One region of the Pseudoalteromonas sp. M8 genome, then DNA from elsewhere that is predicted to be linked to it. Evidence: predicted binding sites of a transcription regulator. Region 1 holds the regulator's gene; each other region holds the start of a gene.
The links. Region 1 encodes sigma-54, which starts transcription at its own class of promoters, with help from an activator protein. Its sites were predicted from a motif close to GTTGGCACGNNNNTNGNNT; they were not measured.

Region 1 (14,553 bases):
GTGCTCAATACTTACTTATTGGCAAGCTATGCTGCACGTAGAATGAATATGCAAGCGACAGGTCACGCAGGTGGGATCCATAACTGGTTAGTAAAGCCAACACACGACGATTTAACCAGCCTACTTGCGTCGATGGGCACTGGTTTGTTAGTCACTGAACTTATGGGGCAAGGTGTTAATACGGTAACTGGTGATTACTCTAGGGGGGCTGCTGGTTTTTGGGTCGAAAATGGAGAACTTCAATATCCTGTAAGTGAAATTACTATCGCTGGTAATTTAAAAGGTATGTTTATGGGGATTGAAGGCGTTGGCGCTGATATTGAATGCCGAGGCGCAGTACAAACCGGCTCTATACTACTCAATAATATGCAAATAGCGGGCGAATAACTCCCTCTCTCAGCTCAAGAAATGCTGGTTTTAACCAGCATTTCCCGCCGTTTCGACACTGTTACTGCTACACTAATAACCAAGTTGCGGTGCCAAGGAATGCAAAGATCCCTACGATATCAGTAACAGTTGTTAGTACCACACTACCAGCTAGCGCTGGATCGATATTCATTTTCTTTAACATAATTGGAATACTGGCACCCGCGATACCCGCTGCGACTAAGTTCATAAACATTGCGAAGGCAATTACAGCACCGAGTGTAAAATCCCACTGCCATATAGCAATAACTCCAGCGATCAAGACAGACCAAAGCACGCCGTTTAAGGCGCCGATCGCCAGCTCTTTACCCATTAAAAACTTTTGGTTAGTTTGGTTAATATGACCAAGGGCAATACCACGTATAACTAGGGTTAGCGTTTGGCTACCGGCAACGCCACCCATACTTGGTACTATGCCATTTAACACCGCGAGAATAGGTAAAATATCCAGGGTACCTTCGAAGAAGCTTGCGACAAACGCTGCCATCAAGGCGGTTAAAAGGTTAATCCCAAGCCAAATAGAGCGGCGCTGGCTACTTTTTAGAACTGGCGCAAAGGTGTCTTCTTCATCTTCAAGACCTGCCATACTTAACAAACTGTGCTCGGCATCTTCACGGATGACGTCAACAACGTCATCAATGGTGACACGACCAAGTAAATGGGCGTTATCGTCAACGACGGGAGCTGAGATCCAGTTATGACGCTCAAAAAGCTGCGCCACTTCAGACTCATCCATGGAGATAGGGATCGTTTCCTTATCTTCATCCATCAAATCTCGAACCATACTGTCAGGAGACTTAGTTAATAAGGTATTGACTGGTAAGGCACCCAAGAAACAGTTGTCTTTATCGACAACATATAGCTCATCTGTGCCGTCTGGCAATTCGCCTTTAAGGCGTAGATATCTAAATACAACTTCTAAGGTAACATCGGGTCGAATAGTGACCGTGTCGGTGCTCATTAGCGCACCGGCAGAGTGTTCCTTGTAGGACAAAGCTTGTGTCGCACGTTCTCTATCTTGGCTATCCATCGCACCGATAACGTCTTGGTAGACGGTATCAGGCAGGCTTCTTAGGACATCACCAAGGTCATCGTCGTCCATGTCTTCTGTAGCGGCGGCAATTAGCTCCGGCTCCATCTGGGCGATGATCCCAAGTCTTACGTCCTCTGACAGTTCCTCTAAGACATCCCCTTGGATATCTGGGTCAACAAGCTGCCACAGCATAGAGCGAACTTTATGAGGGGATGATTCTAAAAGCAGTGCAGTGTCACAAGGTGCTGTTTCTGCGAGCATACGCCTAACTTGAACAAACTGACCACTGTTTAAGGCGTTAGTTACCTTTTGGAGTTGTTCCAGTGTGTAGTCTTGTTCAAATACTTCAGGCATAGGCATCCTTTTTGATATTAATGGTGGCTAACGTGATTAAGTTAACCCTATTCATTTATTTTATCGCAGAAATCAATTTCTTAATTTGAATTTTATTCGTGTTGTTTCTGCTGGTGGGTTGCTATCGTTAATACACGTTAAAGGTGTACGCAACGATAAAGTAGGATTTTCCGGCAACTCGCTTTACTGCACGAAAGAAACCTAAATTGGTATTACAGTGTAACTCAGTTTATTAGGAACTACCAAGGTTTACGCTTAATTATGAGAGACTTATTAGACCACTTTGGTTACGGAGGAGGGGGAGATTAGCAGGGAGTAAATGAATCAGGCCTTATTGTTTTACTGACGATTACTCGGATTCATTAAACTTATTTTCTATCAGTCCGCCAATGGCGTCTAGTGCATACTGAGCATCAGGACCTTCACAAACCACTCGGACTTCTTTCCCTTGGCTGCTTTCAAGTAACAACAGCGCTAGTACGCTGTCAGCAGCAGCACTTTTGTCTCCTTGATATAAGGTCACTTCGGCATCAAATTGGGTTGCTAATTGCGCAAGAACCGTCGCTGCTCGAGCGTGCAGGCCGAGTTTGTTTTGGATTAAAAACGTATCTTCTAACATTTAACCCTCTTGCTCTCGGTGACGAATTTTGACGTTGGGATGGGTTTTAGCAAAACGTTCACCAATGGTTTGCGCTAAGTATACCGAGCGATGTTGCCCACCTGTACATCCTATTGCGATCGTTAGATAACTGCGATTGTTACGCTCTAAGTGTGGTAACCAAGTTTGTACGAAGGTTTGGATCTGCCAAGTAAACTTTTGCACGATGCTGTGACTCGACAAATAGTCTTTGACTGGCTGATCTAAGCCAGTTAGCGGCTTAAGCTCAGGCTCCCAATGTGGGTTGGGTAAAAAGCGCGCATCAAAAACGTAATCCGCTTGTTTTGGGATGCCGTGTTTAAAGCCGAAAGATTCAAAGGTAATAATGAGTTGTTTGTCTTTTTTACCTAAGATTTTTTCGCGGATATCTTCTGCAAGTTGATGAACGCTCAGGCCTGTAGTATCAATGAGAAAATCGGCGCGAGTGATCAGCACGTCTAACAATTCCCGTTCTTTCTTTATCGCAACATCTAATGGAAGATTATGCAGTGAAAGAGGGTGCAAACGTCGTGTTTCTGAGAAGCGCTTTATCAGGGTTTGATCGTCACTGTCTAAATAAAACAGGGTAGGTTTGGCAAAGCCTGGTAAGTATTCAAGAATGTCATTAAACTCGTCCTGTTCTTTAGGTAAGTTTCTAACATCAATACTGACTGCAATTTTATTATAATTGTCCGAAACACTGCGGACTAAAGACGGTAGCAAATTGACTGGAATGTTATCCACACAATAGTAGCCTAAGTCTTCCAATACTCGAAGCGCTACAGATTTACCAGAGCCTGAGCGGCCACTGATAATGATAAGCTCGAGTCCTTTTTCTTCATCACTCATCAAGTTCACCTTGGATCACTGCATATAACTCATCATCACTTTTTGCTTGCCTAAGCATTTTGCAAAAAGACTTGTCTTTGAGTGTATCAGCAATCGCCGCTAAGGTCTTCAGGTGTTGTTGATTATCACCTTCAGGTACGATGAACGCGACAAAAATATCGACAGGCTGCTTATCTATGGCTTCAAACTGGATCCCTTGCTCGCTGACAAGCACCATTGCAAGGATTTTATCCAAACCTTCAAGTCGACCATGGGGAATGGCAATGCCTTTACCGATCCCTGTGCTGCCTAATTTCTCTCGCGCCATTAAGGCGTCCAAGATAGCATGCTGACTGGTATTTGGAATTTGGCTATGAGCCAGTTCGCTGATGTATTCTAAAATACGTTTTTTGCTATTAAAAAGGACCGCAGCTTTACTGCAGTCCTTGTTCACTAATTCACTTAATTTCATCTTAGTGTCGAGTGAGCTTCTCTTTGTGTTTAATAACTTGACGATCTAGCTTGTCGATAAGGCCATCAATTGCGGCATACATATCTTGATGCTCTGTTGATGCAAATAGCTCGCCGCCGTTTACGTGTAATGTTGCTTCTGCTTTTTGTACTAGTTTCTCGACATCAAGGATCACATGCACATTATTGATATGATCAAAGTGCCTTTCTAGCTTCGCAAACTTGTTGGTGACATAGTCTCTTAATGAGTCAGTAATTTCTACATGGCGACCAGTTAGATTTAGTTGCATAAGCATTTTTCCTTCTTGGGTTTTACGTCTTATATCAAGCTTTTACGCTGATTTGACGGTGGAATGGCTAGGGATTCACGATATTTTGCAATCGTACGTCTCGCTACCTTAATTCCTTGCTCAGCTAAGATATCTGCAATTTTGCTGTCACTCAATGGCTTCGCGGTATTCTCTGCAGCTATCAGCTTTTTGATAAGTGCTCTAATTGCTGTAGAAGAGCACTCACCTCCATTTTCCGTACTTACATGGCTAGAGAAGAAATACTTCAGCTCAAATATTCCCCGAGGTGTATGCATGTATTTTTGTGTTGTCACACGGGAAATTGTGGACTCATGCATCTCAACCATTTCAGCAACATCATTTAGCACCATAGGGCGCATTGCTTCGGGGCCATGTTCAAAGAATGCCTGTTGTTGTTGCACAATGCAATTGGTAACTTTTAATAAAGTATCATTTCGGCTTTCTAAGCTTTTAATAAACCACTTTGCTTCTTGTAAATGTGAGCGAATAAACTGACTATCCGTACTGGATTTCGCCGTTCTAGACATCGCAGCGTAATGGTCATTTACTCTTATTTTAGGCATAGCATCAGGATTTAGCTCTACGACCCAACGACCTTTTACTTTTTTCACCGATACGTCAGGGATCACATATTCAGGCTCTTCATGAATAATGCTTGCCGCAGGCTTTGGGTTAAGGCTATGTATTAACGTCATGACCTCTTTGAGATCGGCTTCTTTAAGGCGCGTTTTCTTAGCCAAAGTTCGATAGTCACGGCTGGCAAGCAAGTCGATATGCTCTGTCAGGATCATTTTTGTTTCGGCAATCCATGGGGTATCTGGGGCGAATTGGTTGAGCTGAATGCATAAGCATTCTTGTAAACTACGCGCTGCGATACCGACAGGGTCAAAAAGCTGAATGCGTTTGAGTACGGCTTCGACTTCATCTAGCTCAATAGGCTCTTCGCTATTCTCGTCATTAATGCTTTCTAAAATGTCTTCGCAAGACAGTGTTAGAATGCCTGACAGGTCGACCGCTTCAATAATCGCAATCGCAATAGCTCTATCTGTTGGACTAAATGGTGTCAGTTCGAGTTGCCACATGAGATAATCGTGGAGAGATTCAGAGGTTTCCCCTTGATAAACATTATCGTCATCGGGAAGTGGACCTGAGCTTGCAGCAGGCGCTGCACTCATATACTCGTCCCAAGTGACATCCATGGCAAGGTCATCGCTCACAGTGTCTTTGCTCATGGCGGTATCTGAGTCTATCTCATAGTCACTAACCTGCGTTTCATCGGCTGAATCTTGATTGTCGTCAGCACGGCTCTTTTCTTGGCTGTGTTGGTCAGCGTTTTCGCCGTCAGTATTATCACCTTCTTCCACTTCCAACAATGGATTGCTGTCTAATGCTTCTTGTATTTCTTGTTGCAGATCCAATGTACTAAGCTGCAGCAAGCGAATGGCTTGTTGCAGTTGCGGAGTCATTGTAAGTTGCTGCCCCATGCGCAGCTGTAATGATTGCCTCATGTATCTCTAACAATCCTTTTTAACAGTTATTAATACTACGTCTTAACTATAGCTTGAATTGTTCGCCTAGGTAGACATCTCTTACGGTTTGATCTGCCAAAACATGTTCTGGCGTGCCTGCAGCGATTAACTCACCATGTGAAACGATGTAGGCCTTTTCACATACGTCCAGTGTTTCTCTAACGTTATGATCGGTGATAAGCACACCGATACCACGGTTTTTTAGGTGCTCTATGATTGTCTTTATATCTAACACCGAAATAGGATCAACACCAGCAAAAGGTTCATCTAACAGGATAAACTTAGGGTTTGCGGCTAAAGCGCGAGCAATTTCGACTCGTCTTCTTTCGCCTCCCGACAATGCCATGCCCTGTGAGTCGCGAATGTGTTGAATATTAAACTCATCCAGTAACTCGTTTAGTTCAGCTTCTCTTTCAACTTTAGATAAGTCTTTTCGAGTTTCTAAAATCGCCATCAAATTTTGATAGACCGTGAGTTTTCTAAAGATTGAAGACTCTTGCGGTAGATAGCCAATACCAAGTCGTGCACGGCTGTGCATCGGTAACAAAGTGATATCTTCGTCATCAATCTGAATATAGCCTTTGTCGCTTGGTACTAACCCTACAATCATGTAGAACGTAGTGGTTTTACCTGCACCATTTGGTCCTAATAAGCCTACAATACTGCCAGCCTGAACACTTAAACCAACATTTTTGACGACCTGACGACCTTTATAACTCTTTGCTAGACCAGTTGCTTTGAGCTCGCTCATTAATTGTTACCTTCTTCCTGCGCTTTTTTCTCTTTAGCGTCTTTTTTGTCATCAACAGGAACAAGGATGGTTCTTACTCGAGAGTCTTCTTGGTCTGAGCGCTCAGCGCTGATCAATTGCTTTTCAATGTCATAGGTGATGACTTGAGCATTGATTTTTTGCCCAGTTTGATTGATTTCAGCATCACCAGAAATCACTAGGGTTCCCTTCGCTACGTCGTAACGGATTTCATTTGCTTTGGCTTCTAGCAAGTTGCCATCGGGTTGACGTTCGCTAAAAGTGGCAGGGCTGCCAGTTGCCACAAGCAGTTGCTTGTTAATGCCAAGTTCCGCGCGACGGTGGACCTCTAGGCGATCGGCATTTATCTTTCTGTTGCCATGAATAATAACAACATTCTGTTCAAAAATACCGATGTTGCTTTGCAGTTGAGCTTGCTGACGGCCAGCATCAATAATGACTTCATTTTGTTCTGCAGCAATTGCTAGAGTAGAACTTGCAAGCAAGCCGATGAAAACTAGTTTGTTAATGATTTTACTGGTCATAATAAATTGTCTTTGTGTGGTTGATGAGTTCGATCACTTGCTTTTGTAGATCCGCATGCAGTCCTTTACCTGTGATCCTAAGACTAGGACCGTTGATAACGACAGGGTGTTCCGACTTCATCAATTTTTGCTTAATTTCAACTCTTACATTATCGGCATTGATATCCGTGATCATGGCGTTAGGCGTTAAATTCTTTGCCAACACATTGCCCTCTAATATCAAGGTGTTGTTTTCGTATAGGGTTGCTTCTAATGCGCTTATTTGCCAATTCTGTTCACCGTTATATAAGGTGAAAATGGGCTTTTCAAAGTGACTAAAGCCAAGATCTTGATACAACTCCATCTTATCAGCAGTTACCTGATAGTTTAATAAGCCATTTTCACTATAGGTCGTTTGCTGAAGCGTGGTTGCAACATAATCGGGTTTAGCTAACGGTTCATCTTCTTTTGCTGGATCCGCCTCTGATGGATTAAACATGGGCGACCACATCCATACCATTAAAGAAGCGAAAACAATGAGTAAGATGACACGCAATACGGTCATGTACTTGATCCTTTGGAAGTCAATAAGTGATTTTGGCTGAGCATTAGAAGATCAGTTAGTTCTCTCACGGCACCAAAGCCACCTGGCATCAAGGTCGTGTAATGGGCGATATGTTTAACAAGAGGATGTGCATCATTGACGGCAACGGCAAAACCAACTCGTTCCATTACGGGTAGATCTGGGCCATCATCACCAATATATGCAATTTCGTCATCATTAAGGTTGAGCTTAGTCTTCAGTTCATCATATGCCACTAACTTGTTTTCTTGACCTTGGTAAATATAAGTTACATTTAAACTAGTCATGCGTTGCTGAACTATTTGTGAATGTCTACCTGTGATAACGGCGACTTCGATACCACTATCAATCAAGGCCTTAATACCAAACCCGTCTTTGGTATTAAATGCTTTCAGTTCTTCACCATTGTTACCAAGGTATATACGGCCATCTGAGAATACGCCATCAATATCGCAAATTAATAATTTGATTTGTTTTGCTTTTTCCCAAGCTTCAGTTGAAATCGTCTGATATAAATCTTCAAATTGCATTACAGCACCCCCGCTCTAAGTAAATCTTGCGTATTCAAGGCGCCAACTGGAATGTTGTTTTCGTTCACCACAATCAAGCCGTTAATCCGTTTGGTTTCCATAATATTGAGTACCTCAGCTGCGAGCATATCGGCGCGTGCCGTCGTACTTTTAGCCGTCATCACTTGCGTGATTGGGGTGGTGTGAATATCGACCTTTTGTTCGATAATACGGCGCAAGTCACCATCGGTAAAAATACCTTGCAATTGCGAGCTTTCATCTACGATTGCCGTCATACCTAAACTTTTAGCGGACATTTCAAATAAAGCTTCTTTAACTGTGCAATGACTATTGACCATAGGGATAGCATTCCCTTGATGCATGACATCAGCAACGGTTAGCAGTAGACGTCTTCCCAAACTACCACCAGGGTGGGAAAGTGCAAAATCATCAGCCGTAAAGCCTCTGGCTTCAAGTAGCGCAACCGCGAGCGCATCACCCATCACTAGCGTAGCTGTGGTGCTTGCCGTGGGTGCAAGTCCTAATGGGCAGGCTTCTTTTGATACTTTAACACAAAGGTGAACCGTCGCATTACGAGCCATCGTAGAGCTTGGGTTGCCTGTCATGGAAATAACGGGGGCCCCTAAGCGCTTAATTACAGGTAGGATTGAGATCACCTCTTGGGTTTCCCCTGAGTTGGAGATCATCAGTACCACATCATCTTTGGTGATCATACCTAAGTCGCCGTGACTTGCTTCACCTGGATGAACAAAAAATGCGGGGCTGCCAGTACTTGCGAGTGTCGCTGCGATTTTGTTACCGATGTGGCCGGACTTACCCATGCCAATCACGATGATGCGACCTTGACAGCCAAACATAATTTCACAGGCTTTTACAAATTGCTGATCAACAAACTGTTGCACTTCTTCTATTGCTGCAAGTTCGGTAGCAAAAACTTGATTTGCAGAATCAATAAATGGGTTCGTTGTCACAAGGCTTCCTTAAATGATGTAGTAAATATAACCGACGAAGCTTGCGACAAGTATGCCACCTTCCAAGCGGTTGATGCGGCGCTGACCTGTTAAGCTGAGGCTCATTAGGATAAGCAGCAGTGTCGCGCCAAGCATAATAAATATATCACGTGACGCAATATTGGCGTCGAGGACGGATGGGTTAATGATCCCAGCAATGGATAGCACGGCCAATATATTAAAGATGTTCGAACCAATAATATTGCCAAGCGCTAGATCGTCCTCCTTCTTTAGTACACCAGCAACACAAGCAGCAAGCTCGGGTAAACTAGTACCAACGGCGATAATGGTTAATCCTATTAGCAGGTCACTCATGCCAAAATATTTGGCGATATCAACCGCAGCGCCAACGAGATAGTCCGCGCTAATAGGCAGTAAAATCATACCCACGATTAACCAGAAAACAGCTTTTTGAGTTGGAATATTATTTGGCACTTCTTCACAGGCTTCACTGACAAATGGGTCATCATTATCTCCACCACCACGCTTGGTGATAATGATAAGTGCAAGAAGAAAAGCGGCGAAACCGACTAATAACAAAACACCTTCTACGAAACTAAAGTGGTTATCACTAACGATATACCAAGCTGCCAATGAAACGACGACTAACAGCGGCATTTCGCGGCGCAAAATACCAGAGCCAACGGAGAGTGGCCTTAATAACGCGGTGAGACCCAAAACGAGTAAGATATTGGCGATGTTAGAACCTATGGCATTGCCCACGGCGGTGTCTGTTTTATCTGCAAGAGCGGCTTGCGCAGCAACCATCATTTCTGGTGCTGAAGAACCCATGGCCACGATAGTTAAACCAACAATTAATGTTGGTACACCAAAGTTTCGTGCAAGAGCGGCCGCACCAAAAACAAAGCGGTCAGCACTCCAAACCAGTGCAATAAAGCCAAGAATGAGAATAACAAACGATAAAACCATGAACCTCTAGCCAATAGGATTAAAATTTCGATAGATACTACCAAAAGCGCTCTGGAAAGTATAAGCAAACCGTTACATTTCACTACTTACAAAATTTTACCAAAACGATTTTCCATCTTGTTTGAAAAAAAAGTATCATACTTGGATGAATATAGTCTGGATCTGGAGAGCGACTTGTCGCAGTCAATTGTAGAAATCAAGGATGTAACCTTCTCTCGGGGTGAAAGGATCATCTACAAAAACATGAGCTTTTCCGTACCAAAAGGCAAAATTACCGCAATAATGGGGCCGAGCGGCATTGGTAAAACCACCATGCTGCGTTTAATCGGTGGTCAGCTTAAGCCTGATAGCGGTGATATTCTTTTTGCTGGAAACAGTATCCCTAACATGTCACGAGCAGCTTTGTATCAAGCTCGAACGCGCATGAGTATGTTATTTCAAAGCGGTGCTTTGTTTACCGATATGAGCGTGTTTGACAATGTGGCATTTCCTCTACGCGAGCATACCGAGTTATCTGAAGAACTAATCCGTTTAGTGGTGCTAATGAAGCTTCAAGCGGTTGGTCTTCGTGGTGCAAAAGATTTAATGCCGGCAGAGCTCTCTGGCGGTATGGCAAGACGTGCGGCTTTAGCGCGTTCTATCGCACTTGATCCTGAATTAATTATGTACGATGAACCGTTTGCAGGTCAGGACCCAATCTCCATGGGTGTTCTAGTTCGCTTGATTAAGTCGCTTAATGAAGTGTTGGGATTATCGTCGCTGATAGTTACCCATGATGTCACCGAAGTACTGAGCATTGCTGACCACGTCGTTATTATTGCTGAACAAGGTGTGATTGGTACGGGAACCCCTGAACAGATGCTTGAACACGAATCGCCATTAGTGCAGCAGTTCTTACAAGGCCTTGCGGATGGTCCTGTGCCATTCCACTTTAAAGCGCCAGATTATCAGCAAGCGCTGTTGCAAGGAGAGTGAGTATGGTCGACTTTTTACAAAAACTAGGCCACAAAACCCTCAGCCGTTTTGCCGCACTTGGCCGTGCCACAACAATGCTTTTTGGGGCGCTATGTAGCTTACCTAATTTCCGAAAAGGCACGCCGCTGTTGATAAAGCAACTTTACATGGTTGGTCATCAATCATTGTTGATTATCATGGTGTCTGGTTTATTTATCGGCATGGTATTGGCATTACAAGGCTATACCGTGTTAGTTGGGTATGGCGCTGAAGATAGCCTTGGACCTTTGGTTGCTTTGAGTTTACTTAGAGAGCTGGGCCCTGTGGTAACCGCACTCTTATTTGCAGGACGTGCAGGCAGTGCGTTAACTGCAGAAATCGGTTTGATGAAGGCAACGGAGCAATTATCTAGTTTAGAAATGATGGCGATAGACCCGCTTAAGCGCGTGGTTGCCCCTCGTTTTTGGGCCGGTTTTATTAGTATGCCGTTACTCGCACTGATATTCTCTGCGATCGCTATTTTAGGCGCACACTTGGTGGGTGTTGATTGGTTAGGCGTAGATTCAGGTAGCTTCTGGTCAATTATGCAATCGCAAGTGTCGTTTCAACAAGACATCTTAAATGGTCTTATTAAGAGTTTCGTATTTGCACTATTAGTAACTTGGATCGCGCTATACAAAGGCTATGACTGTATTCCTACTTCAGAAGGAATAAGTAAAGCGACGACAGAGACGGTAGTACATTCTTCACTGGCTGTACTTGGCTTTGACTTTGTATTAACAGCGGTTATGTTCTCAAGTTAAAAGGTTTTAAAAATGAATACACGGAAAATAGAAATTTTAGTTGGGTTGTTCGTGGCATTGGGCATTGCTGCATTTGTTATGTTGGCGCTAAAGGTGGCTAACTCAGGTTTAAGCGGCAACGGTGAAACTTACACTTTGCATGCTAAGTTCGAAAATATAGGTTCGTTGAAAACTCGTGCCCCAATTAAGGTGGGTGGGGTTGTGATTGGCCGTGTTGATGGAATTCACATCCATCCACAAGAGTTCGTGCCAGTAGTTTCAATGAGTTTAGATAAAAACTACGAGTGTCAGTTTTCCGATACGTCGTCGGTTTCGATTTTGACGTCGGGCATTTTAGGTGAGCAGTATTTAGGTATTTCTCCGGTTATTGCTGCTGAATCTGCGAAGCAAAAATGTCTTGGTCAGGAAGTAACGAGTGAAGATAGCGTTGATCTTGAGTCTCTTTTTGGTGTGGAAACAAAAGCGCTAAAAGACGGTGACATGATCACAGATACAAAATCGGCACTGGTATTAGAAGAGCTAATTGGTCAGTTCCTATTTAATCAAGGGAGCGAGTAAATATGTTAAAAAACATCTATGCAAAATGTCTGACTTTGTTTGTAGCATTGATGGCTACCGCATTGGTTCAGGCGAAAGAAGTGGACTCAAGCGATCCTTATAAAATGGTAGAGCAAGTTGCGGCGCAAACTTTTCAGCGTGTTACGAAAGAGCAAAATATCATTGAAAAAGACAAAGAACACTTACGCGTTATCGTAGAAGAAGAGCTCTTGCCTTACATTGATTACAAATATGCTGCGTATCGTGTATTAGGTTCTTATATTCAAAAGGTTCGCAACATTGAAAGTAAAGAGGAGAAAGCTGCTGCTGTCGAGCATATTAGAGAGTTTATTGAGGTATTCAAAAATTACCTGGTAGCGACTTATGCTGGTGTATTTACTCAATATAAAGACCAAAAGGTAGAGTTTGGTGAGCATCGCCCATTTGAGAATGAAGGTGTGGTGGTTGTTAAGACCAAAATTGTAGAGCCTGGTAAGCCTGATATCAAAATTGATTTCAAAGTTAGACGCGGTCAAGACGGTGACTGGCGTGCTTTTGACATGATGGCGGAAGGCATTAGTTTACTAGATGCCAAACAATCGGAGCTACATGGTATTTTGCGTCAGCAAGGTATTGAGCATGTGATCCAACTGTTAGATAAGAAGAGCAAGCTTCCGGTGCAATTTAGAGGGGATGATGGTGACGCCTAATATTTCATTCACCGAAAGTAAAGGTGAAATCGTGTTAACTGGTGAGCTTACGAGAGCGAGTTTACCAAGCGCACTGAAACAGTCGACCATCGTTCAAGTGTTGAAAAATGCACAATCAACCGTCTATTTTAACCTTTCTGAGGTGACAAGGGTTGACACCGCGGGCTTAGCTTGGTTAATTCACTCTTTAGGTCAATTGAAACAGCGCGACATTCGTCTCGAGCTGAAAAATACGCCTGAGCAACTGCAAAATTTAATGGAGTTGGGACAGGTGACAACCCTATTTGAGTGAGTCTAATGGAAACAAATCAAGTCGAAACTTTATTGAGAGATACACTATCGCTTGACGAGATCATCGTCAAAGCTAATGGTAGTCACTACGAAGTCATTGCTGTTGGAACGTGTTTTGACGGATTAAGAAGGCTGAAAAGAGAACAGCTGATCTACGGCCCACTGATGGATACTATTAAAGACGGCACTATGCATGCTGTTAGTATTCGTGCATTCACACCTGATGAATGGCAAAAAGAGCGCAAATTTATTCTTCCACAATAACGGAGTGCCGCAATGGATCAGTTTGTTATCCAAGGTGGCACCACTTTAGCCGGTGAAGTCACTATTTCAGGGGCTAAAAACGCAGCCCTACCTATTTTATTCGCCGCTCTGCTTGGCGATGGTAAAAGCCGTTTTTCTAATGTACCGCACTTACGCGATATAGGTACCACTGAAGCCTTATTAAAAACACTGGGCGCTGAAGTTGAGTGGGACGGCGATATCTTAGAAATCAACGGAGCAACGGTAAATAGCGTGCTTGCACCTTATGAACTCGTTAAGCAAATGCGTGCGTCGGTACTGGCGTTAGGTCCATTAGTTGCCAGATTTGGTCAGGCGCAAGTTTCCCTACCGGGAGGCTGTGCGATTGGTGCTCGTCCAGTCGATCTGCATATTTCAGGCCTTGAGAAGATGGGCGCCAAGATCAAAGTTGAAAATGGTTATATCCATGCGGTAACCGAGGGTCGTCTTCGTGGCGCTGAGATCTTTATGGAAACCGTCAGCGTTGGTGCTACTGAAAACTTATTGATGGCTGCAACCCTCGCCGATGGTAAAACTGTGATAGATAATGCTGCGCGAGAGCCAGAGATTATTAACTTAGCTGAATGCTTAGTTGCCATGGGTGCCAAGATCAGCGGTGCAGGTTCGAGCCGAATTGAGATAGAAGGCGTTGAGCGTCTTAATGGTTGTGAGCATAAAATCCTTCCTGATCGCATCGAAACAGGGACCTTTTTGGTTGCTGCGGCAATGGCAAAAGGCGAAGTGCTGTGTAAAAACACGGATTATCATAGCCTTGAACCTGTGCTTGAAAAGCTACGCGCCGCCAATGCGATTGTGGAGGTAAGTGAAGACAGTATTTATGTGGATATGCGTCAACGCGCTTTGAAAGCCGTTAATATCAAAACTATGCCACATCCTGGTTTTCCAACAGACATGCAAGCTCAGTTTACCGCATTAAATGTGGTGGCTGAAGGGAGCGCGACAATCACAGAGACTATCTTTGAAAACCGTTTTATGCACGTGCCAGAGCTACAGCGTATGGGCGCGAATATTCGTTTAGAAGGCAACACTGCAATTTGTGGT
Region 2 (4,841 bases), 1.2 Mb from region 1:
TGCGGGTGTTCGTTGCGGATAATATTGGCAACTTGCTTCGAGTCCATCCACTTCAACGAATCCAACCCTTTTGCACCAGATCCCATCACAATTTGGTCAATAAGACTTGCCGCTTTGTCTTCACCAAGCGCTGCAGTTAGCGCTTTCTTAATAAAGTCTTCAGATTGGAAACCTATCGTACTAAAGCTTTGAATTTGTTCGATAAACAAATTATGCACAGCTGCAATTTTAGCCTGAGATAGGTCATCCATGGAGGCCATCGCCATACCGACCTTTTGCACTTGCTTCGGCTCTAGGTGTTTTAAAATCTGAGCCGCATCTTCTTCAGTCAAACTAAGCAGTAAGATGGCAGCCTTGTCGACGCCATCTAGCTTGTCAACGTCAAAGGCTGCGGGCAATTGTTTTTGTTCTTGATCAGTCATCTTCTGTCAACCACGCTTTCACAACTTGTGATGAGAGTTCTGGTTCGTTAGCAACTAAGGCACGTACTGCTTTGAGTAAGTCCTCGTCGCCATGTAAGTCTGGCAATTGTAATCTACCGTCAGAAGAGAAGCCAACCGCAGACTCATCGAATTCGTTATTTAGCATATCGAGTGTACTGTCACCTAAATCTACACCACTGGTCAACGCATCTTCATCAAAATCTTCAAGCGTATCATCTGGGTAAATTAGACGCTTAAGCATAGGTCTTACTACCGCTAAGATTAGCACAATGATCACTAAGGTACCTGCTGCAAGACGGATTGTCTTTTGGAACCAATCTTGCTCCCAAAGTGGTATCTCTTGCATTTCAGTGAGGTCTTCACGCACGAATGGCACAGTCACTACCTCTAGTGCATCACCTCGCTGCATATCAAAGCCCACACCACCTTGTAGCAAACGACGGATGTTATTTAGCTCTTCTTGCGTACGCGGCGCCATTGCCATGTTACCTTCAGCATCAGGTTTTGCGAGGTAGTCAACGGCCACACTCACACTGATCCGGCGAATAACACCTGTTTGCTGACGTTTATGGCTAATAGTGGTGTCTAATTCATAGTTACGGGTTGCTTCTTTTTGATTACTGCTTGGTGTTGCACTTTGACCATTGCCGCCTTGCCCAGCAACCTCTGGGATATTTGAGTTCACTGGAGGCTGATTAGTCAGCGCACCCGGAATACCGACAGCTAAACCACCAATATTATTTTCTTCATACGTTGTTTCGCTGCGAACCGCAGGTAAATCTGGGTTATAACGTTTTTGCGTTTCTTCAACTGCGCTGAAATCCATCGTTAAGTCAACCTGCGCGGTAAAGTTACCAAGACCTACAGTTGGGATCAGGATACTATCAATTTTTTCTAGATATTCTTGTTCACGCTTACGTTCGATTTCATACTCTTTTCTCGAGCGCGCAGCTAAAGAGTCTTGAGAACCAGAGTTGAGTAGACGACCGTTTTGATCGGTGACAGTCACGCGTGAAGGCTCTAGGCCTTGTACCGCTGATGCCACAATGTCTACGATTGAATCAACTTCTTCGCCGCCAAGCGTTTTGCCACGTTTAAGGGTAATAACTACGGTTGCAGAGGGCTTTTTCTCGCGACGTGCAAAGACGTTTTCTTTTGGAATTGCAAGTAACACTTTTGCACGATTTACGTCTTGTAACTCTTCAATTGTTCTCGCAAGTTGTTGCTCACGGCTATGTTTTAAGCGCTCTCTTTCAAGACGTTGGCTAACACCAAAACCCATATCTTGCATCAGAATATCAGTGCCAGAACTCGGAGACTGGGTAAAACCGTCACGCGCCATGCGTAGTTTTATGTCTTGATAGTCCGACTCAGCGACTAAAATGATATTACCATCTAATTGGTATTCAATTTTCTGTTGGTCTAAAAAGTCTAACGTTTCGACGAGTTCTTCTGTTGGGTATTTACCAAGTGGGCGCATATCTGGTTGGCGCGCCCAAATGATAATAAAGATTGCGATTGCTAAACAAATAGCAAGGGCAATAACCAGAGTAACCTGGCGCAACATATCAACACCGCTTAGCGCACTGAAGTAGCCTGATTTTTGCTCTTGTTGCTCATCCGATCCGCTGTCATTATTCAGCGCTGCATCGGAAAGCGTAAGATCTGTTGATTGATTAGTAGCCACGATTACTCTCCACAGTCACTCAATTAAACTGGCATGCTCATGATTTCTTTATAGGCCTCAACAAGTTTATTACGAACTTGCACTGTTGCCTCAAAAGCGACCGACGATTTTTGTTTCGCTATCATAGCTTCTGCAAGAGAAACGCTTCTGTCACCCATTTCAACAGCGGTGACTTTTTGTTTCGCTTCTTGTTGTAAGCCATGAACCGTATTAAGTGCGTCTGAGAGTAAATCGCCAAACTGAGCCGACGAAGATGCCGCCGTCTTAACCGGCTGCACTGATGGCTGTGTGTTTCTCGTCGCTTCTGCAGCCATTGCCTGCATTTCTTGAAATAGCGCTGATGATTGTACTTTCATGATGCTTTACTCAAAATAACTCTTAGTTACCTGTAATAAAGCAGAAAACGTGCCAACTTAAAATCGTTAATTTTCAGTATGTTGAAATATTTTTAGCATGTCGAAAAATTGGCAGTGCATAGAAGTGAAAACTAGGCGCCTAAGATCTGCTGATCTTTAATAGGCGCCTGAGTAAATTTGAATTAGCAGATAAAGCTTAACCTGAGGTTTGGAAAAGCAATAAGCTAACTCATTGTTTATAAACTCAGGTAACTTAGGTTAAGCGGGTAGTGCAATCCCTAAATCTCGCATTTTTGCCAGCTTATAGCGAAGTGTGCGAGGACTCATACCTAACACCTCCGCCACCTCTTTACGTTTACCATTAAACTTTGCTAGCGTATCTAAAATAATTTGGTGTTCTTTATCCTGTAACTCATCTTTATAGCTAATGATTTCATCCTCACCTTGAGAGCGCTCCATTAAAGCTGATGCTTCATGATTTACAAGTGGTGCAGACTCAATCAAAGCCATCGGTGAGAAATTTTCGATAAAAATATCATCTTCTTGAATTTCATTACCTTGGAACAAAATCAGGGCACGTTGAATAACGTTGTCTAGCTCTCTTACGTTTCCAGGCCAACTGTGTGAACTGAGCTTGCGCTTTGCACCGCTGCTTAATATAGGTGTTGGCTTGCCTGCTTTTTGCGTATGTCTTACCAACAAATGCTCGGCTAACACTGCGATATCACCCGCTCTGTCCTTCAGTGGCAACCACTCTAGTGGGAAAACATTGAGGCGATAATATAAATCTTCTCTAAATACCCCATCCTCCACCGCTTCTTTTAAATCGCGGTTACTGGTTGCCAACACTCTGACGTCCAGTGAAATGGTTTTTCTGCTACCTAAACGCTCTACCTCGCGCTCTTGTAACACGCGAAGTAATTTTGCTTGTAATCCCAAATCCATCTCTGTGATCTCATCAAGCAAAATCGTTCCCTTTTGTGCTTGCTCAAATTTTCCAGGACACGCCTGAATGGCACCTGTAAATGCCCCCTTTTCGTAACCAAACAGGGTCGCTTCGAGCATATTTTCTGGGATTGCAGCGCAGTTAATTGCGATAAAGGGCTCATCTGCTCTGTCGGATTTATCGTGAATATAGCGAGCCAACACTTCTTTACCTGAACCGCTCGGTCCAAGTACCATAACGCTGGCATCCGACTTAGCTACTTTTGCAGCCAGTTCAAGTAGTTTAATACTCTTTGGATCGGCAACAATGGGGCCGTCTGTCTCTTTTTCCTTCTCAGGTAGATAACGTCCAACCATATTAAGCAATACTTCAGGCGCAAATGGCTTAGCCATATAGTCGATGGCACCCAATCTCATCGCTTCAACCGCATCATCAATGGTCGCGTATGCTGTCATCATCAATACCGGTAATTCGGGATAGTTGAGTTTAATGGTCTTTAACAAGTCAAGCCCACTCATGGCACCCATTTGCACGTCACTCACCACCAAAGAAAAGGTTTCTTGCTTTAGCAATAAAACGGCTTGTTCCGCACAACTTGCTTCTACGCACTCGATATTTGAAAGCTGCAATGTATCAATGAGTGCTTCTCTTAAACCAGCATCATCTTCAACAACTAAAACTCTGTTACTCATAGTTCCTCCGCCTCAATTAGTGGTAGTACCAAGCTAAAACGCGCACCCTTGCCTTCAATATTGTCTGCCTGTGCAAACCCTTTGTGTGCGTTAGCGACCGAATTAACCACCGCAAGTCCTAACCCAGTCCCCTGCGACTTAGTTGTAAAAAATGGTTCAAACAACTTGTCGACTAAGGTTTCATCAATACCAGGACCATTATCAACAACTGAGATACGTACATACTCGCCACACGGCTCGCGCTCTGCATTAAGTTCAATGTGTGCCGCACTGCCAATTATTTGAATACTGTTGTGGATCAGGTTTTGGATCGCACTTGCAAGCGCCGTACGATTACCTAATATTTCGATATCTGGCTCGGGTAAAAATGCTTCCAACTTTGCTTGGTTAAGCTCAACCATAGCGTCAGCACCCGCTTTGACTTCACTCAATAACTGTTGCATTGACACTCGCTCAACCACTTGTTGTTCACCGCTTTTAGCGAACAACAGCATGTCATTAACTTGGCTTTCTAAGTCTTTTAACCGAGACATCAACTTATCGTGAAACTTTTCTCGAGAAGCCGAAGGAAGATTAGCTGCACCTAGGTTTGCACCATATAACATCGCAGCCGATAACGGCGTACGCACTTGATGCGCCAATGAGGCAACCATTTTTCCTAACGCACTTAATCTTTGCATATGCGCAACACGACTTTGGAGCCGGCGCGTCTCGGTG
Region 3 (4,841 bases), 1.1 Mb from region 1:
CGCAAAGAAATTGCTAACTACGCCAATCAAATTGCGTTGGAACTGTCAGATACTGTATTAGGGCAAAAGCCTGAGTCGATAGCGGTAGCCAGTTTTGTCAACTTTAATGAATCATTAAGGGATACAAACCAGCTAGGAAACCAATTGGCTGAGTCCTTAATGCATCAAATGCAAAAGCTGGGTTATCAAGCGTTAGACTTTAAAGCATTGGGGAAAATTGAAGTGACATCCAGTGGCGACTTGACTTTTTCGCGTAAAGCAAGCCGCTTGAAAAACACGCAATCTCCCAGCCATTTGCTCACAGGCACTATGGTTTACCGTCCACGAGGCGTGGAGGTAAATGCAAGATTGTTAGAGTTTAACACCAACTTAGTGATAGCAAGCACGGTGGTGACCATCCCGTATTTTATCCTTGATGATCAGGCAACCGCTGCAAGGTAGTACTTCAAATAGCGGTTTTTAGAAGAAAATACCGTTTAGGTTTTATTAAACGAAGAACTATCCTACTTCTTATTCACACCTCAAGTGAAGTAACTGATAGCGCAGTAGTGGGTCTTAACTGCTGCGTATTCACCTACTGAACCACCTCATTTATTACCGCGAATAAATTGACTATTAATCTTTAAAAGTTCATTAAGATCAGTATACTAAAGTGAAGTCACTGAGATGCAGTACAACAGAGAATCAACAATTCTCGACTTTCATTGGTATTAAGTACCGCAGATCCCGCTAGTGAAGGTCAAAAAAAGCGATCGTTATCTGACTTTAGAGATTGTCCCCATAGTTTAATGGATAAAACAAGGCCCTCCTAAGGCTTAGATGTAGGTTCGATTCCTACTGGGGACGCCATTGGTATCACTTTTGCGTGGAATTACCAAAGTAAATGGGCGGCGGAAGCATGATGTAGAGTGTGTAAAGTCGTCGAAAATCTTGTCTGCGTCATAGGTAGTCTTAACCTTACAGTTCAAACTCATTTTCATTTTCTATTTGAATTTCAACCAAATCATTAATTTGCACATTGTGAAGTGGGCGATTACTGATATTTACCGCAATGGCGTTTTGCGCATTCACCTGGATCACTTGCAGTTTATTAATGGTTTTAATTTGATGCATAAATATTTTACCATCGACATTAGTCAGCGGATTACTATGCGCTACGTTAAGGATCTGGCCATTCTCTAAGCCATGCATGCGGCCCAAATTAATAACGACTTGTTCATCATCGATATGTAGGATTTTGCCGTTGGTTGGTAAGCAGGCCACCGCTGCGTTTAAATCAGTTGCGATTTGTGTCAGCGTGGTTTGGATCTCATCAGCATAATCTGTCTGCCAAAAGCGCTCACTGTACACATCAATTAGTTTGGTTTTCTTAAACGGCCACACGCCTTGAGTGGCATATTGCTTTTGCCACACCCTTTCATGAGAAAGTGCATCAAACAGCGCAAAGTCTACCTTGAAGCTTCTTAAATATTTATCACTTTGCCAAAATGCGAAGTCGCTATTAAGTTTATCGACACCAGCAATATCAGTAATTTGACTCAGTAATACAAATTGGCTGTTCGTATTTGCCGTAATGGTCTCGATTAGCTGTTCATTATAATCAAACCGCTGGCTGAAAAAGCGGTTAACGTCTATGGTCTGTGCGAAATAGGGAACAGGTTCTAAGCTCAACTTTTGTTCAGACATTGTCTGGTATAGGCGCTCGCTCACCGCTTTATTTATGTCAAAAATTTGACCTAGTGTTGCTTGGTGTTTATTTTTTAACTGACTTTGTGTGACTGCAACCTGTTTGTCGTAAGCACTAGTAGGGCACTGAGCACTCTGTGGGGTAATATCGATATGTAATGTCACCTGCCATGAGTCACCAACTTTTGCTTCAGCAATTACGTTGGCACTTTGGATTTCAGCATTTGAGCGGATCTTAAGTTGATCTTGGGTGAGCACACCATCGGTGACGGTTTGCACACTACTCACCGAAGCGCCAGAAAACAGCAAAGCTTGTGTGATGGCGTCATTTACCGCCTTTCTTTTGGCTTTTTGATGGTCGCCATTTTTAACGTCAGCCATGCCGGTAACTTCAAACCATTCAGCATAAGCTGGATGAACCAAGGTGATACACAACAGTGATAGACTGGTCGCGAATTGCTTTTTCATGTTTAAATGCCCAGATCAAAAACTACTCTTCAACTCAGCAATACCTGTGCCAAATTTTGGCAAGGTTCGTGCATAATCACACATTATGAAAGTTAATTTTATTTCTTGCCAATACTCAATGAAACCACAACAACCCTTGCGAGACCAAGATGTTGGGGAAGTGCTTAATTTTGATTGGTATATATTGTAGCGGAGTGGGGTGAAATGCGTATCACTAATTCTATCAGTTCAGTTGTTATGGTTTGTTCGCTAGCAGGGCTCAGCGGCTGTTCAAGCCTCGTTGATAAGCATATTGAATATGAAACAGTGCAACCGGAAACTTTTCCTGTTTTACGGGCTGTGGGGTACGCTCCTTTGAGTGCTCAGCCGGGTAAAACTGCGGGTGAGAAGCAGCTAATGGCCATTAAAGTGTCAAAATTAGAAGCGTATCGTGAATTGGCTGAGCAACTGTATGGCCAGAATTTGACATCCACTATTACGGTAAAAGGAGCGGTTGCGCAAAACGACGGTCTTAAGAGCCAAGTAAATGGACTTGTTCGTGGGGCTAAGGTGCTGAAAAGTTACGCAGTTGGTGATACTTACGCGACGGAGTTAGAGCTTGATATGAAACGCGTTTATGATTTGTATATTACTCAAGTCAAGCCGCAGAAAATTAAGAAGATATCTTATAGCTTTAAGTAAGCACTCATCACATATCGCTTACTTAATGCGTTTCACTTCGATTGTTCTTCAATACTAAAATACGACAGGCGTGGCTACGCCTTTAGGTTACGTACCAATTCACTGTCGCTACTTTTCACGCTGCCATCTTGACCATATGTAATCGAAGTTGGTGCGCCAATTAAGATCCCTTTTAGTTCACGTGTGCTTACATTAGCCTGATGAGCCGTTTTAGCATTGATTTCATTTTTGGTTTGGCACTCACTGAGTAGTGCTCGCACTTTAGCAACGAGCGGGGCTACTTCACTGCTTTCAAAGACGTGAGACTCAGTTTTTGACAATTCATTGTCGAGCTTTTGCAGTTTTGAAATGAGAGTTAGCTTTTCACGAGCGATTTCTTTTAAGTTGTCGCCACGCCGAGACGCGAGCTCGTCAAGCTCACGAGCCAGAAGCTGGGTCATCGCTTCTAGCGTCGAGATTTGTTCTGAAAGTTTGTGGTGGCAGAGCCGAACCAAATCATCCATATATTTCGAACTCAAATGCAGCTATGTTTTTGGCTAGTTTTTCCGCGTCAACTTGATACTTGCCTTCTGCAATCGCTTTTTTCAGTTCTTCGACTTTCTTGTCGTCAAAGCCTGATGACTGCTGCGCTTTTTCGTTGACCGTTTTCAGCTGTTGCGCTTGTGGAGTCAGGCTCACTGAATCCGCAGCTGCTTTCGGTGTAGCTGGTGATTTAACTGACGCACTATTAGCATCATTTCTTTGCAATTCAGCCTTCTGTTGCTTAACATTATTAGCAACGGATGTAGACTGATTCTGACCGTTAACTTGATTAACCATGATTGTAGACCCAATAAAATTATACTCTCAGCCTTGTTATCGGCGTTTAATAGTATTACTTTAGCAAATTTTTTATAAATTCACCTCTACTGTTTCCACTTCTATTACTCTAGCACGTAAGGTTTTGCCAGAGCGAGCGTTTTTAATATTAATAAGTTCACCACGGTTGCCATCTTGCTGCGCTTCTCCTTGAGTTTTGATCACAAGCCCACCTGATTTAGCAATAATCGTCACAGTATCGCCTTTGCAGACCATACAAATATGAGCCTGAGTAAAGGCTTGACCTTCTCTGATATTACGTTTGCTTCTACTGCCTATTAGTATCGACTTATCTTCTATATAGGAAACCCTACGAAAACGTTTCGGCTGATACTCTATTTTCACATCGTCATCCTGAATAACACGGCCTTTTTCTAACATGGTCGCGCTAACTAAAATAGGGAAGAGGTGATCGATACGCACGTGGACGTATTGAGTCCAGCTGAGGGTATCGTTGCATCTAATTTGTACTGTCACTTGAGTGTCAAAAGGCGGAGTCATTGCTGTACTATATTGCAACGGCGATTGACAATCTCTTGCTGGAATTCTTGAATCAAGTGGTATAGCAGTTAGTGATAGCTGGCTGTCGGGATCTTGCTCTACATTTGGTTCAACAAATTCTATTGCGCTTTGTTCTAAAGTTTTGTTGTCATATTGCTGACAATAACCATAGTCAACGCCTATAAAATAAGCGAACAAACAAAAAAACTGAATGTAATGGGTTTTTTTTAACAAACTCATGATGTTTCGACTATGCTTATGGGGTGAAACAAGGTATAAAGATTCTGCTTTAATAACTGCACCTAATCAAGGGTGGTAAACCATATCAGAGTCGAAGCAAAGATCGTTCCGATTAGCGGTTTATACAGTAGGAGATTGAAATGGCAGGTATTTTAGACTCGGTTAACCAACGTACACAGCTGGTTGGACAAAACCGTCTCGAGCTATTACTTTTTCGACTTCAAGGTCGACAGCGCTTCGGCATTAACGTTTTCAAAGTCCGAGAAGTGCTTCAATGTCCAGCATTGACAAGCATGCCCAAGTCAAACCCTTTGATTCGAGGGGTTGCTCATATTCGAGGCCAAACAATATCCGTAATTGACATGTCACTTGCGGTTGGTGGGCCTCCTATTCAAGATATTCGCAAT

Region 2: fliE (flagellar hook-basal body complex protein FliE) is a predicted target of sigma-54. The motif match lies at 2,525-2,543, and genes of this name have one in related genera.
Region 3: GSF13_RS11565 (LPP20 family lipoprotein) is a predicted target of sigma-54. The motif match lies at 2,210-2,228, and genes of this name have one in related genera.

The regions. Positions count from the first base shown of each region.
Region 1 covers NZ_CP047240.1:415,557-430,109, forward strand. The annotation lists gene pmbA (metalloprotease PmbA) at 1-387, shown strand, start outside; gene mgtE (magnesium transporter) at 455-1,813, opposite strand; gene GSF13_RS06970 (HPr family phosphocarrier protein) at 2,163-2,432, opposite strand; gene rapZ (RNase adapter RapZ) at 2,433-3,299, opposite strand; gene ptsN (PTS IIA-like nitrogen regulatory protein PtsN) at 3,292-3,750, opposite strand; gene hpf (ribosome hibernation promoting factor) at 3,752-4,039, opposite strand; gene GSF13_RS06990 (RNA polymerase factor sigma-54) at 4,069-5,568, opposite strand; gene lptB (LPS export ABC transporter ATP-binding protein) at 5,615-6,340, opposite strand; gene lptA (lipopolysaccharide transport periplasmic protein LptA) at 6,340-6,882, opposite strand; gene lptC (LPS export ABC transporter periplasmic protein LptC) at 6,872-7,426, opposite strand; gene kdsC (3-deoxy-manno-octulosonate-8-phosphatase KdsC) at 7,423-7,974, opposite strand; gene GSF13_RS07015 (KpsF/GutQ family sugar-phosphate isomerase) at 7,974-8,945, opposite strand; gene GSF13_RS07020 (calcium/sodium antiporter) at 8,955-9,914, opposite strand; gene GSF13_RS07025 (ATP-binding cassette domain-containing protein) at 10,089-10,889, shown strand; gene mlaE (lipid asymmetry maintenance ABC transporter permease subunit MlaE) at 10,892-11,671, shown strand; gene mlaD (outer membrane lipid asymmetry maintenance protein MlaD) at 11,684-12,229, shown strand; gene GSF13_RS07040 (ABC transporter substrate-binding protein) at 12,232-12,918, shown strand; gene GSF13_RS07045 (STAS domain-containing protein) at 12,905-13,210, shown strand; gene GSF13_RS07050 (BolA family protein) at 13,216-13,473, shown strand; gene murA (UDP-N-acetylglucosamine 1-carboxyvinyltransferase) at 13,486-14,553, shown strand, end outside.
Region 2 covers NZ_CP047240.1:1,589,152-1,593,992, reverse strand. The annotation lists gene fliG (flagellar motor switch protein FliG) at 1-422, opposite strand, end outside; gene fliF (flagellar basal-body MS-ring/collar protein FliF) at 415-2,133, opposite strand; gene fliE (flagellar hook-basal body complex protein FliE) at 2,154-2,486, opposite strand; gene GSF13_RS11795 (sigma-54 dependent transcriptional regulator) at 2,745-4,124, opposite strand; gene GSF13_RS11790 (ATP-binding protein) at 4,121-4,841, opposite strand, start outside.
Region 3 covers NZ_CP047240.1:1,542,473-1,547,313, forward strand. The annotation lists gene GSF13_RS11550 (FlgO family outer membrane protein) at 1-441, shown strand, start outside; tRNA gene GSF13_RS11555 (tRNA-Arg) at 775-849, shown strand; gene GSF13_RS11560 (flagellar assembly protein T N-terminal domain-containing protein) at 958-2,154, opposite strand; gene GSF13_RS11565 (LPP20 family lipoprotein) at 2,359-2,835, shown strand; gene GSF13_RS11570 (flagellar protein FlgN) at 2,910-3,338, opposite strand; gene flgM (flagellar biosynthesis anti-sigma factor FlgM) at 3,331-3,654, opposite strand; gene flgA (flagellar basal body P-ring formation chaperone FlgA) at 3,727-4,434, opposite strand; gene GSF13_RS11585 (chemotaxis protein CheV) at 4,575-4,841, shown strand, end outside.